DNA from 3 places in the Alteromonas lipotrueae genome. Region 3 is predicted to be linked to each of the others. Evidence: predicted binding sites of a transcription regulator. Region 3 holds the regulator's gene; each other region holds the start of a gene.
What was found. Region 3 encodes ArgR, which controls arginine synthesis, uptake and breakdown. Its sites were predicted from a motif close to ANTGAATANNTATTCANT; they were not measured.

Region 1: the regulator ArgR is predicted to act here: its motif matches at 2,350-2,367, upstream of gltB (glutamate synthase large subunit).
Region 2: the regulator ArgR is predicted to act here: its motif matches at 3,362-3,379, upstream of KYS23_RS05070 (aspartate aminotransferase family protein).

The regions. Positions count from the first base shown of each region.
Region 1 is NZ_JAESDJ010000003.1:153,497-158,556, reverse strand. Features, by position in the region: gene gltB (glutamate synthase large subunit) at 1-2,181, opposite strand, end outside; gene arcB (aerobic respiration two-component sensor histidine kinase ArcB) at 2,832-5,060, shown strand, end outside.
Region 2 is NZ_JAESDJ010000002.1:381,708-386,767, reverse strand. Features, by position in the region: gene rpe (ribulose-phosphate 3-epimerase) at 1-176, shown strand, start outside; gene trpS (tryptophan--tRNA ligase) at 207-1,214, shown strand; gene KYS23_RS05080 (anthranilate synthase component II) at 1,245-1,820, shown strand; gene KYS23_RS05075 (HDOD domain-containing protein) at 2,053-3,219, shown strand; gene KYS23_RS05070 (aspartate aminotransferase family protein) at 3,545-4,753, shown strand; gene astA (arginine N-succinyltransferase) at 4,778-5,060, shown strand, end outside.
Region 3 is NZ_JAESDJ010000011.1:59,638-64,697, reverse strand. Features, by position in the region: gene KYS23_RS15015 (hypothetical protein) at 1-99, shown strand, start outside; gene mdh (malate dehydrogenase) at 606-1,544, opposite strand; gene argR (transcriptional regulator ArgR) at 1,777-2,241, shown strand; gene KYS23_RS15000 (TonB-dependent receptor plug domain-containing protein) at 3,043-5,060, shown strand, end outside.

The DNA of each region.
Region 1 (5,060 bases), on a different contig from region 3:
ACGGTAACTTGCCACGGTACTGATACCCATTTTCGACATTATTTTGTACAAACCTTTATTGATACCTTTACGGTAGTTCAACGTGGCTTGCATAGGTGAAATGTCGAGTTCGCCTTTCTCACAAAGCTGTTCAATGGTTTCGTAGGCTAAGAACGGATACACCGCTGTAGCACCTAAACCAATGAGTACGGCAAAGTGATGTGGGTCACGGGCACTGGCGGTTTCAATGACTACGTTCGCGTCGCATCGTAGTGATTTATCAACTAAACGGCGCTGTACTGCACCAACGGCCATAGCAGCTGGAATAGGTAAGCGGTTTTGTCTGATATTGCGATCGGATAAAATCACGAACGCCGCACGCTTTTGTTTAACTAAGTGCTCTACTTCGTTACAAATACGCTCGATGGCTTTTTTCAAACCTTCTTGCGGTTGGTACTGAAGTTCAACCACTTCTGAATAGTAATTATCAGGGTTAAATTCACGTAGCTGTTTTAAGTCGGTATACATCAGTATTGGCGAGTTAAACAATACGCGGTCTGCATAACCTGAGGTTTCGCTGAATACGTTTTGCTCGCGGCCAATACAGGTGGCTAGCGACATTACGTGGTTTTCACGTAATGGATCGATAGGCGGGTTAGTTACCTGTGCAAACTGCTGACGGAAGTAATCGTAAACGGTACGCTGGCGTGAAGACATAACCGCCATTGGCGTATCATCACCCATAGAGCCAACGGCTTCTTGACCGTCTTTCGCAAGTACTTTAATAACTTGCTGAATTTCTTCATAGCTATAGCTGAACTGCTTATGGAATACCGAAATGGTGTCGTCATCAAAAACGCGTTTTCCAATCAGTGAAGCATCTAGCTTTTCAATAGGCGTTAAATGACGAATATGTTTATCGAGCCACTCTTTATATGGGTGACGCGCTTTTAACTCTTCATCAATTTCAGTGGAACGCCAGATTTTACCTGTGTAGGTATCAACCGCTAGCATTTCACCTGGGCCTACGCGGCCTTTTTCAATAACGTCAGCTTCTTCGTAATCCCAAATACCCACTTCTGAGGCAAGGGTAATGAAGCCATTTTTGGTGATAACGTAACGGGCAGGGCGAAGACCATTTCGGTCTAGGTTACATGCCACGTGGCGGCCGTTCGTTAATACGATACCGGCAGGGCCATCCCACGGTTCCATATGCATCGAGTTGAACTCGTAAAATGCACGTAGGTCGTCATCCATGGTTTTGTTATTTTGATAAGCAGGTGGCACTAATAAACGCATGGCACGGAACAAATCCATCCCACCGGCTAAGAATAGCTCAAGCATGTTATCAAGTGACGATGAATCAGAACCTTCGGTATTAACAAAAGGAGCTGCTTCTTTCAAATCAGGAATAAGCGGCGTAGCAAATTTAGAGGCACGTGCCATTGCCCAATCTCGGTTGCCTTTAATGGTGTTAATTTCACCATTGTGCGCCAAGAAACGGAACGGTTGCGCGAGTGGCCAGCGTGGTAACGTATTGGTTGAAAAGCGCTGATGGAATACACAAATAGCACTTTGCAGACGTTCGTCGGCTAAATCTAAATAGAAGGCAGGTAAGTCTTTCGGCATTACCAAGCCTTTGTAAATGGTTACCAAGCCAGATAGGCAGGCAACATAAAAATCAGGATCGCTTTCAAGGCGCTTTTCAGCGCGGCGACGCACCATATAAAGGCGGCGTTCAAGATCGCGCTTGCGCCAACCTGCTGGTGCATTCACAAATACTTGTTCTATTTGTGGCACGCCGGTAAGAGCAAGTTCACCCAATACAGAGCGATCGACAGGCACTTCGCGCCAGCCAACAACACTAAGGGTTTCTTTTTCAAGTTCTTCATTCAACACCTCACGCGCAGTTTGCGCAAGGGCCTGGTCCTGGCTTAGAAAGATCATGCCAACGCCGTATTTTTTGCTGAGTTTCCAGCCATTTTCTGCGGCGATAGTATGGAAGAACGCATCCGGTTTCTGCAGTAGTAAACCACAGCCGTCTCCGGTTTTCCCGTCAGCGGCAATACCGCCTCGATGCTGCATACGGTCTAAACCGTGAATAGCGGTTTCTACTAGCGTATGGCTAGCTTCTCCGTGGGTATGGGCGATTAAGCCAAATCCACAGTTATCCCGGGAATCGTTGGGGTTGTATAAACTCATCTCTTAACTCCTTCAACCTTTGACTGGGGCAAGGTGTGCGTTGCGTGTAGATGCGCCTAGGTATTGCGTATCACAACATTGTTCAGACGTCTTTTGTCGAGCTGGCACTATTACCGCTCTATGCGCCTTTTCTTGTCGTTATTTATTATTAGAGGATTCCAGTCGTGTTCCGCATTTTTATGCATTATTGCTTTGCGGGGCGTACAAAATACCTATATTGATATGTAAAATCAAACGCTAAAGCAGGGGGTATAACAAAGATTTAGCATATAGTTTAAAATATTCACTATTTTCATAGTGTTAAACTTATAAATTCATGTTTGTAACAAAAATGTTATAACCCGATATATCGTCTTATTGGTAGGCATTGAAATTATAGCAAGTATCTTCAAATTGCCAAAAATGAATAAAAATTCATGTTGAGGTGTTTAATATCTAGTCAAGGGCCTGTTTGCTGTATTTTTATGTAGTTGTAAAGCCTTTCTTACACAATATCAGAATCGCACTGCGTTGTACAAAAAATGCACCGCCATAAGTCGGTCCACTTAAACGCACAGCCACCCTTCAATACCTGCGAACTCAGTGAGCATTTCCGTAATGCATAAACCCTGATAGGATATGTCGAAAATAATCCTAAAAATAAGTCGTTCATGCATTCAGATTCTCCAAATGACTCTTGGGCTATTCGCTTTGCACAATTTGTGCAGCGCTTCGGTACGCTTAAGTTAAGTATTCTGTTCGTTGTATTATCGCTGGTATTTACGCTTGGCGGCTCTTACGTAATTCGCGTAAGCATGGGCAGTGCAGTACAACCCGATGACTTTATCAGCGCGGTTATACTCACCATGCTTTCGGCACCTTGGGTGCTGTACTTTTTTAGCGAGCTTATAAAGCAGTTAGAAAACTCACGTACCAATCTTAAAGAAGTGGTAAGTCAACTAGAGCGCTTGCGTGAAGAAGATGTTTTTCTTAACCGTGAGCTGCAAACGAATATCCGCCAATTAAACCACGAAATTGAGCAGCGTAAATTAGCGCAAGAAGAGCGTGAAGCCTTATTTAAAGACTTAGAACGTGAAATTCAGGATAAATCTGAACAAGAAGCGCAAGCCCGCCGTTTATCTACCTTACTTCGTTCGATTATCGATGCTTCGCCAGATCTTATTTACTACCGAAATGAAGAAGGGCGCTTTGCGGGCTGCAACCGTATAGCAGAACTCATGACGGGTAAAACAGAGCAGGAACTGCTTGGCTTAACCCCTACTGATGTTTATGAAGAAGACTTGGCGCGCCAAATCGTCGCCAGTGATCACGAAGTATTAGAAACTAACGCCAGTATTACTGAAGAGTTATGGCTACGCTTTGCCGATGGCCGCCGTCGCTACTTCGAAATGAAGCGAGTTCCATTCTTCGATAAAGAAGGCAACCGTTTAGGCTTGCTATCATTTGGTCGAGACATGACTGAACGTAAACAAGCGGAAAATGCAGCGGCGAAAGCCAGTACCGATAAAACGCGCTTTATTGCGACGATTAGCCATGAACTACGCACGCCGCTAAACGGTATTGTTGGCTTAAGTAGAATGCTGCGCGATACCGAATTAAGCGAAGAGCAATTTAGCTGGGTAAGTACTATTTATGCCAGTGCTATTACGTTAGGCAATATTTTTAACGATATTATCGATTTGGATAAGTTGGATAGAGACAAAGTTGAACTGAGCTTGAAGACTGTATCGCTTCGCGACTTCACCGAAGAGCTAAGCAGTATTATTCGGTTATTAGCGGGTGATAAACAGCTAGAGCTTAAGACCACGATTAAAGAGCCTCTTCCGAGATTAGTTGAAGTAGATGGTACGCGCTTGCGCCAAATTTTGTGGAATATTCTGTTTAACGCAGTGAAGTTCACCCAAAAAGGCCATGTGAGCTTATCGATTGAATCTACCAAACCTGAAAATGACCTCGCGTTCGTCACCTTTGTGATTGAAGATACTGGGGTAGGCATACCTGAAGAAGAGATAGAAAAAATCTTCGCCATGTACTATCAAGTTGATCACCCTGATCATCAATCGGCGACAGGTACCGGTATTGGTTTGGCTATTTGTAAGCAAATGGTCGATTTAATGAAGGGCAATATCAAGGTTACCAGTGTAGTAGGTAAAGGGACGCGCTTTGAAATAGAGCTACCGGTAGAGATATCGAAAAAGCCTATGCAAGTGGCGCAGCTTCAGGTTACTGACTTGAACATTCTACTGGTTGAGGATATTGAACTTAACGTGATGGTTGCCAAAGCCTTGCTTGAAAAAATGGGGCAAAAGGTGGATGTGGCCATGACGGGGCAAGAAGCGATTGATAAAGCCCGCGCGAATCAATACGACTTAATACTGTTAGATATTCAGCTGCCAGATATGACGGGCTTCGACGTGGCCAGTACGCTGCATGAAGAAGACTTAGTAATGCAAACGCCTATTGTGGCACTTACTGCGAACGTGATTAAAAAGCGGGAAGAATATTTGCAAAATGGCATGGACGATATTATTGCCAAGCCCATTAAGAAATCTCGCGTGATTGAGGTGTTTAACGAATTATTCCATGCGCCGCCTGCACCATTAGAAGTTGAAGGTCAGGTAGAGCGCCCACCAGAGCCAAGCAAAATATTAAGTAACATTTTAGATATGGACTTGCTCCAGATGTTAGTGGATACAATAGGCGATGATATGGTGCGAGCAAGTGTGAAAGTGTTCCAGGAGAAAATGCCTGAATACATGGAAATTTTGCAGTTGAGCCTAAGCGCTGATGAGAAATCTGAAGTCTGCTCGCAAGCGCATAAAATTAAAGGTGCGGCAGGCTCAGTAGGGCTTGCTCGTGTTCAGCGTATTGCAAATCAA
Region 2 (5,060 bases), on a different contig from region 3:
GTGGTCACGATATAAGAATAGAAATTGACGGTGGCGTAAAAGTCGATAACATTCGCGCCATTGCTGAAGCTGGCGCTGATATGTTCGTAGCCGGCTCTGCTATTTTTTCCGAGCCCGATTATCGCGCAGTTATTGATGACATGCGCACTGAATTATCTCGTCTTTCTAAGGCGTAACTAAATAACGTTAACGTACAGGTACACATTATGAGTAACAAGCCTATTGTATTAAGTGGCTGTCAGCCTTCTGGACAACTTACCCTTGGTAATTACATGGGTGCGCTTAAGCAGTGGGTTTCCATGCAAGACGATCATGACTGCCTATACATGTTGGTCGATTTACATGCCATCACAGTTAGGCAAGACCCTAAGCAATTGTTTGAGGCCTGTCTTGATGGATTGGCGTTATACCTAGCTTGCGGTATTGACCCAGAAAAAAGCACCTTATTCGTTCAGTCTCATGTGCCTCAACATGCCCAGCTTTCATGGGTACTCAATTGCTACACGCAAATGGGTGAGCTAAATCGCATGACTCAATTTAAAGATAAGTCAGCGAAAAACGAAAACAATATTAATGTTGGCCTTTATGGCTATCCGGTATTAATGGCAGCAGATATCCTAATGTATCAAGCTGATAAGGTACCTGTTGGCGACGACCAAAAACAGCATCTTGAACTTACCCGTGATATCGCTAACCGCATGAACAACTTGTACGGCGATATTCTACGTGTACCAGAACCTCATATCCCAGAGTTTGGTGCCCGTATCATGAGCCTACAAGAACCAGAAAAGAAAATGTCGAAGTCTGACGTTAACCCGAACAACTTCATTGGCTTGCTTGAAGATCCTAAAAAAATTACCAAGAAAATTAAGCGTGCGGTAACCGACTCAGACGAACAAGCAAACATTTACTTCAACCCACAAGAAAAGCCAGGGGTATCAAACCTGCTTACCTTATTGTCATTATCGACAGGAAAGTCGATAGATGAATTAGTACCGGCCTACGAAGATAAAATGTATGGTCATTTGAAGGGTGACGTAGCTGAAGCAGTAGTGGGCCTGTTAGAGCCAATTCAGCAACGCTATGCCGATATTCGTACCAATCGTGACTACTTAAACGATGTTATGCGAAATGGCGCTGAAAAAGCATCAGCCCGCGCAGAAGAAACCCTTAAGAAGGTTTATGAAGCCGTTGGTTTTATCCCAAAACCTTAATGAATGTTTTATGGAACAGGTTAGGTTGTCGTGTTGCTGTTAATTGACAATTTCGATTCATTTACTCACAACCTGGCCCGTTACCTTACTGAATTAGGTGCATGCGTTAAGGTGGTAAGAAGCAATGCCCTTAGCATAGCCGATATAGAAGCCTTATCACCGAGTCATTTAGTGATTTCACCTGGCCCCTGTACACCTAATGAGTCGGGTATCAGCTTAAATGCAATCAGGCACTTTGCCGGGAAGATCCCAATACTTGGCGTGTGCTTAGGCCATCAAGCCATTGGCCAGGTTTTTGGGGCCTCTGTTATTGGGGCAAGAGAAATTAAGCACGGCAAAACGTCTGCGCTCTTTCATAAAGACCGAGGCTTATTTAGCGGGTTTGCGCAAGGTTATGCGGTAACCCGCTATCACTCGTTAGTGCTTGATGAAAGCCACTTACCCGAAACCTTAAATATAGATGCATGGTGCGTGACTGATGACGGGGAAAAAGAGATTATGGGCATCTCCCATAAAGCACTCCCTATCTGGGGTGTACAATTTCACCCTGAATCCTTACTGACCGAGTATGGCCACGATATTTTAAGTGCGTTTCTAAACGCCTAGAGCGTAACCCTTATTTATTCTTCCGTGGGTTCAGAATAAACTTAAGCTATATGGCTTCCTGCCGATAAAAAAGTTCTGCAATTATTCGCATTTGGCGTTGTTTTTCTTTACTTTTTATAGGTTAATCAACAAAGCGCCTTTGTTAGTATTTAGATTTAGGAAGTAGGGCGACCCAATGCACGGCATCTATGAACAGACGCACGAACAGTTACTTAGCAGGAGCTACTTTAAGATGACGACCCCAGCATCGACCCCGCCGCCTATCGATGAGCGCTTTGAGAGTCTATTAATTTCTCCAGAGCTCGCGATAAAAATGCTGGGAAAGCGTGGTCCAGGTGAGGTCAGCTTTGAACAATCAGAACAAGGTGACGCCCGCAGACAGTTACTGCATGTAGAAAAAGTCGCTATTGAGAATAAGCGCCTAAAAGCCCAATCTGATGCCTCGTATACCGAAACGGTTAACCATTACTTACATGAAGTCTTATTGGGTGAGCTTACTGAGCAGCTATCGTTTACCTCAGATGTTTTCAACAACACATTAAATTTAAGTGATGACACAGGTGCGTTACTCGACGCGCTATCGGTACGCGCAGCATCGGTATCAAAACTAGAGCCTATTGCAGCTAATTTACCTTGGCTTTATGATGAGTTGATGCACGTTGTGAACTCTCCGGCTTTTAGAAGACGGGATTCTAAAGGTAGAGTAATCGTTGTTGAAACCTTCAGAACGGCGCTGAGCTTTTTGGGGATTGAGAATTTACGCTTGCTTATTCCTTCTCTCGTCATAAAGCGCGCCATGCCTCAGGTAACCGACCCCTACCCGTGCATTAAACTCAAACTCACTCAGTTTGCGCACGGCACAGCGGTATCGGCTAGGCATCTCGCGCCACATTACAAACTAAATCCCGTTCAGGCTTATACTTTCGGCATGCTAAGTCAATTAGGTCGCTGTGCCATTATACGGTTGTACTTCAAGCTATTTGATAAGGTGCAGCTTCACCTGTTAACTGAAAGCCAAAAAGACAAAGAACGCATGCGTCATGAAGCCTTATTAAAATTGGCTCCATCGGCGAGTTATCTGATTGCATTACAAGATGAATATGCCGATGCGGTATCCGCCGATCTCATTGACAACATGATGTTGAAACGTTTATTTATTGGCGATGCGATGCGCCAATGTGCCACCAGAGAGCCCTGTGAAGCAGGGTCTTTGCCTAAGCTTCTGCACCAAGCGCGCGCTTATTCGAAAGTAAGAATGCTACATCAATCACGTATGGTTGAAGTGGCAGAAGTAAAACCAATGATTAATGAGCAAGAATATCCATCAGGTGCATTAGAAAAACTAAAATCTGTTGATATTTTCACCCTTCCTTTATCGAGGGACGAAGAAAATAGCTAATTTTTTGTGGATATTCATGCAAATTAGCTAAATGTGCCCTTTTGTCCCCATTTGAACTAAGCCAGATCAACGCGCTCTGGCTATGGGATTAAACACCTAATTCACCTTTTAATTACACTATTCCTAAACAATATGGCTTAGTAGTAAATAGTTATTCACTTTTCTTGCAAATTAAGCCAGAGTCCTTGTATATAAAGGGCTGCAGCCATTCACAAACAAGACAAACACTTAAAAAAATGGCATACTCACCGGTAATTTCGTTTATTTTTCCGCCTGTTCGAGGTCTATTGTACCAACACGGGCGCTTAAAACAGAGGTAACAAAAATGACAGTAACTCGCGCAACGTTTGATGAAGTGATGGTGCCTAACTACAATCCTGCGGGCATGGTACCCGTACGCGGTGAAGGTTCACGTGTTTGGGATCAGGATGGTGCTGAGTACATCGACTTCGCTGGCGGTATTGCCGTGAACGTACTAGGTCATTGTCACCCTGAACTCGTTAAGGCGCTTAACGAACAAGGCAGCAAGCTGTGGCACTTGAGCAACGTATTCACTAATGAGCCAGCACTTCGCTTAGCTTCTAAACTGGTGAACGCCACGTTTGCAGAGAAAGTGTACTTTGCTAACTCAGGCGCAGAAGCCAATGAAGCCGCATTAAAATTAGCTCGTCGTTTCGCATTAGATAACTACGGTGAAGACAAAAACCAAATTATTGCTTTTAACAAAGGTTTTCACGGCCGTACTTTCTTTACCGTAACGGTTGGCGGGCAAGCCGCTTATTCTGATGGCTTTGGCCCTAAGCCGGGCGCTGTTGAGCATTGCGATTATAACGATTTAGCCGCTTTTGAAGCATTAATCTCTGACAATACGTGTGCGGTTATGATGGAGCCGCTTCAAGGGGAAGGTGGTATCATTTCTCCTGATGTTGAATTTATCAAAGGTGTGCGTGAACTGTGTGATAAACACAATGCCTTGCTCATTTTTGATGAAGTGCAATCAGGTGTTGGCCGCACCGGTCACCTTTATGCCTACATGGGCTTAGGTGTAACACCTGACATTCTAACGACCGCAAAGTCGCTAGGTGGTGGCTTCCCGATTGGCGCCATGTTAACGACTACTGCGATTGCCGCACATTTAAAAGCGGGTACTCACGGAAGTACCTACGGCGGTAACCCATTAGCCTGTGCTGTAGCTGAAAAAGCATTTGATATTGTTAACCAGCCTGAAGTACTTAAAGGCGTGTTACACAAAGAAGCCTTGTACCGTGAGCTACTTACAGCCATTAACGACAAGTACGATGTATTTTCTGAAGTACGTGGGCAAGGTATGTTGCTTGGCTGCGCATTAAACGAAAAATACCAAGGTCGCGCTCGCGACTTTATGATGGCCGCAACAAAAGAGCATCTTATGTGCTTAATTGCAGGTGCAAACGTCATTCGTTTTGCTCCTTCTTTGGTTATTCCTGATGAAGATATTAAAGAAGGCCTAGCCCGCTTTGAACGTGCCGTTGCCGCGGTTGTGAACGCCGAATAAACGCCAATTTAGCGAGTAGCGAACATGAATATAATTCGCCCTATTAAGCAAGCTGATTACAAGGCCTTGTACGACATTGCCGTAGAATCAGGTATCGGGTTTACCTCGTTACCGGTTAACGATGATCTGCTACATAGAAAAGTCGACCAAGCGCAAGAAGCTTTCACCAAAGCTAACGTGACCCAACCCGGTGATGAGTCGTACCTTTTTGTAATGGAAGATACGACAACCGGTGAAGTAGTGGGTACGTCTGGCATTGAAGCAGCCGTAGGCATTGATGATGCGTTTTACCACTATCATTTGAGTA
Region 3 (5,060 bases):
TTATCTCCCTACATAGATACCGATTGCAAAGTAATAGAATCGACTACCGGTAAAAACAATAAACCTACCTTAAGTAGCACTTATCAATTAGATGATTAGCAGAACCAATCATCCGTTCGCAACTTTTTAAACGTGTACCGATATTCAATAGAAGCGTTAGCCAATACGGCTACTGGCGACATCTCTGCTCTGTGGGTGGGTATCATGCATATTAACAATACAAATGAACTCATCAGCCGTGTGATTTACCCAAATAAAAAGGCAGGGTTATTGAGGTCGTAACAAACTGTCGGCAGCATGAATGCTGTCTTACAAAAATGAAATCTATTGAGTGCGATGAGTGCGTGTTAGTAGATAAACGGTTTGAAATTAAATAGTAGCCCCTCCCTTGCTAAGGATGCGGTGGCGGAGCCTACAGAGAAGTATTTACGGCGAATTGATTATGTAGGTACCTCAAACAAAAAGGCAGAATTAGTAAGGTCGTAACAAACTGTCAGTAGCATGGATGCTACTGCCAAGCCTCCATGGATGGATACTCGGCGTGTTTGTGTAGAGCTTACTAATCCTGCCTTGTACATGGGAGCAGCGCTCCCATTATCCTAGCTTTAGCCAGTTACGAAATCTACGCCTAGCTTGATGTCGCCACGAAGGCCATCTAGCATGTCGTTTTTCGCTTTTTCTTCAAATGCGCTTAGCTCGCCATATGGCAAGATTTCTTCAACACCGTTAGCACCAAGGCGAACAGGGTGAGCGAAGAATGCAGCGTCGTCGCTGTCGTCAGTTTGAACGTAAGTGTATTCAACCACGTTCTCACCTTGCATTGCTGCAACCAAAGATAAGCAGAAACGTGCAGCTGCTTGACCCATTGAAAGGGTAGCAGAACCGCCGCCAGCTTTAGCTTCAACAACTTCAGTACCCGCATTTTGGATACGAGTAGTTAGGCTTGAAACTTCATCGTCAGAGAACTCAACACCTTCAACTTGCGAAAGCAAAGGAAGAATAGTTGTGCCTGAGTGACCACCGATTACTGGAACGTGTACAGAAGCAACGTCTACTTCTTTAAGCTCAGCAACGAAAGTCTCGGCGCGAATTACGTCAAGGGTAGTAACACCGAACAATTTGTTCTTGTTATAAACACCTTTCGCTTTAAGCGTCTCAGCAGCAATCGCCACTGTTGTATTAACTGGGTTAGTAATAATGCCAACACAAGCATCTGGACAATTGTCAGCAACACCTTCAATAAGGTTCTTAACAATACCAGCGTTAATGTTGAACAAGTCTGAACGATCCATGCCCGGCTTACGCGGAACACCAGCAGGAATAAGAACAACGTCTGTACCTGTTAATGCACCAGCTAGGTCATCTTTACCGTGACCGGTTACTTTTACTGCAGTTGGGATGTGGCTTAAATCAACAGCTACACCAGGAACAACTGGCGCTACATCATAAAGCGCTAGCTCAGAACCAGCTGGCAATTGTGTTTTTAACAACAAAGACAGCGCTTGGCCAATACCACCGGCAGCACCTAACACGGCTACTTTCATACCATTTCTCCTATGGGATTACTCACGTATTTAAACGGAACGTCACACTAATGCAACGCGGGGGAAAACTCAATCATCTGATGGTCTTAATACGGCCATTTAAGGCAATTTTATGTCGATATTCACTATCATGCATGATTATGCAATTAAATTGCGCAAAGGTCACCTGTAAGGCACAATATAAAATATACGATTATTTAACTTATTAACGTTAACAGATGTGCAGGATGCTATGGCCAACGCAAAACAAGAGCAACTGATTAAAGCCTTTAAAGAAATTTTGAAAGCGGAAAGCTATGGGTCTCAGGGTGAAATTGTCGATGCCCTTAAAACTCAAGGCCATGACAATATTAGCCAATCTAAAATTTCCCGCATGCTAAGTAAATTTGGCGCAGTTCGTACCCGCAATGCTCGCGGCGATATGGTGTACTGCCTACCGCCTGAACTGGGTATGCCTACTGCTAAAAGCCCGTTAAAGCAACTTGTTCTCGACATTGTGCATAATAATGTGATGGTGATTATTCGCACCAGCCCAGGTGCAGCGCAACTCATTGCACGCTTGCTTGACTCATTAAGCAAAAAAGATGGTGTGCTTGGTACCATTGCGGGCGACGATACCATTTTTATTGCCCCTGCTGACGTGACCCTTATTGAAGAATTACGCCAACGGGTAGAAGACTTATTCGAGAATGTATAAGGCCCGACTAAATTTTTAAGCAAAAAAAAACCGCCATAACAAGATGGCGGTTAAGAATTTGTACCAGGGAGATACAAAACAACTTGGTAGCTGTGCATTTAAATTATCATAGACTTAGAAAAGAATAAGGAAAGAAAAGTAAAGAATTCGAAAACCACAATTAAATGTTTTATACGTTATAGAATTAAATTTCACCACCAACCTTATAACATTAAAAAGCACATCCAACTATCCAAATTAAATTAAAAGCCACCTTACCTTTTACCACAACCTTTCCCCACAAAAAAATAAACGATAAATCAGAAAAAATCGCTTTTAATTTTTCAAATAATAGAACCTATTTTCATCTTCGATACAACACCCTCCCATTTTAAACTTCACATGATATTTAACTGCCCCGCGTCTACGCTACACCTGCGCCCCTAATACACAAGCCCTTCACTAAACCCGCACTAAACCCGCACTAAACCCGCACTATTTGCATGCTAAACCTGCACACTATCTACCTCTCACATTATTTTTAATTTCTATCCATGCAAACCTCGTTTTATTTTTAAACAAGCCAAAAAGATAAAAAGCATAAGAATTATTTTACAAATGTATAGGAGCGTAAAGGTTTCACCGCCCTGCGTATAATTAAAGTAAATTAAGTCTAAATAGAACAAATTATACACTTTGTAAATTGCCAAATAGCGCGACGAAGTGCTTAATTCTCCCGACAGAAAACATCTGTTCAAAATAAAAACTAATAAACGTCTTTGTAATTACTAAATGTAATCACCTTCGACAAGGGGAATTTAAATGTTTAACACGAATAAACTAAGCACCGCGATTAAGCGCAGCATTATGTTAGCGGGTTCTGCTAGCATAATGGCTTCGCCGATGGCATTCGCTCAAAGTGATGATGAAAACGCAGTAGAGCCTGTTGAAAAAATTCAGGTTACTGGTTCGCGTATTAAACGGGTTGACCTTGAATCGGTATCTCCCGTTACCGTCATTACTGCTGAATCTATCGCGTTATCTGGCGATACATCGGTTGCCCAAGTGTTACGTAACTCTTCGATTAACACTTTCGGTTCATTTCGCGGCCAATCTGGCTACGGCAGCGGCGCATCTGCGTCTAGTGAAGTAAACTTGCGTGGTCTGGGTGCAGGCGCAACGCTAGTGCTTATGGATGGCCGTCGCCTACCAGGTTTAGGGTACGACGGTGGCTCATCTTCTGATATGTCGATGATCCCAATGTCAATTGTAGAGCGCATTGAAATTCTTCGCGACGGAGCTTCCGCCATTTACGGGTCTGATGCCGTGGCAGGTGTAATTAACATTATTACTAAGAAGCAGTTTGATGGCGTAAATGTAGGTTATAGCTTTGAAGATCCAGGTGCTGACGGTGGCAACTCTAGCAAGTACAACTTTTCAGCCGGCGTAACCAATGACAAAGGTAGTATCGTTTTCATTGCTGAGCATGAAAACACTCAAGAAGTCACCGATGTAGCAGTTTCAGGCGAAAATGCACTAGATAGCTATTCAACCTACAGCCCTGTTGCCAATTTCTATGATACAAATACTAGTTCGTATCTTTATAACGAAGATTTGTGTGGCGATGTGGCTGACACATCGATTGAATCTGATCGTTGTGGTTATTACTACGGTAATACCACTTGGCTTTATGGCGCGTCTGAGAAAAACTCTTTAATGACTAAAATCGAGTACGAGTTAGCAGAGAACTTGCAACTTATTACTCGTTTCTCTGCACTACAGACATCTACAGACACTCGTTATGCTGCTACCCCAGTATCTACATCTTCGCTGACCATCGATGCGGATAACGCAATGAACCCTTATGGTCAAGATGGCGCTGTTTACTTCCGTACCGCTAGCTTGGGAACACGTGATACGAAAACCGAAAAAACCACGTTTGAAATGGTAACAGGGCTTGAAGGTTACACCGATATTGGTGGAAACGAGTGGGACTGGCAGGTTTATTACCAGCGCACATCGGCAAAAGAAGAGGTATTCAATTACAACTTAGTTAACGACACAGTTGTACAAGATTTAATTGATACTGAACAGTTGGATTTATTTAATGTTCAAGGTTTAAGTACCGACGACTGGTCTGCTTATAATGCAGAGCTATTAGCTAGCGCTGATCACACTGGCACCTACCAGTCTACACAGATGCGTGACATTATTGACGGCAGCATTTCTGGCGAAGTTTTCTCGAATAACTTCATGACAGTGAGTGCTGTTTTCGGCGCTGAGTACTCTTACCTTGATTTTGAGCAGATATCTGACCCTGAATCGGGCTTGGGTATTATTTCAGGCGGTTCGGGCGGTGACGACGTGTATGCGACTCGTGAGCGACAGTCTTACTATACTGAGTTTGCTATCGAACTACCCCATGAAGTGGAAGTATCTGCTGCACTTCGTTACGACGGGTACGAGCTTGAAGGGGATACAGGCGAAAGCATTTCAACCTCTGAGTTCTCAGATACCGTACCTAAGCTAGGTATCAGCTGGCGCCCAACTGAGTCACTGTTACTTCGTGCTAGCTGGGGAGAAGCTTTCCGTACACCTACAATGAGTGAAATGTTCGCAACCATTTCTTACGGCTTCCCAAGCGCGTACGATACCTATTACTGCGATACACTAGATAATCCTGGTAGCGACGATAGTTACTGCTCATCCGGTCAGCAACACCTAACCTATTACGGCGGTAACCCTGACCTTAGCCCAGAAAACTCTGAGTCGCTTACGCTTGGTGTGGTTTACGATGTCACTGATGATTTATCACTTGAAGTGTCTTACTACCAATATGA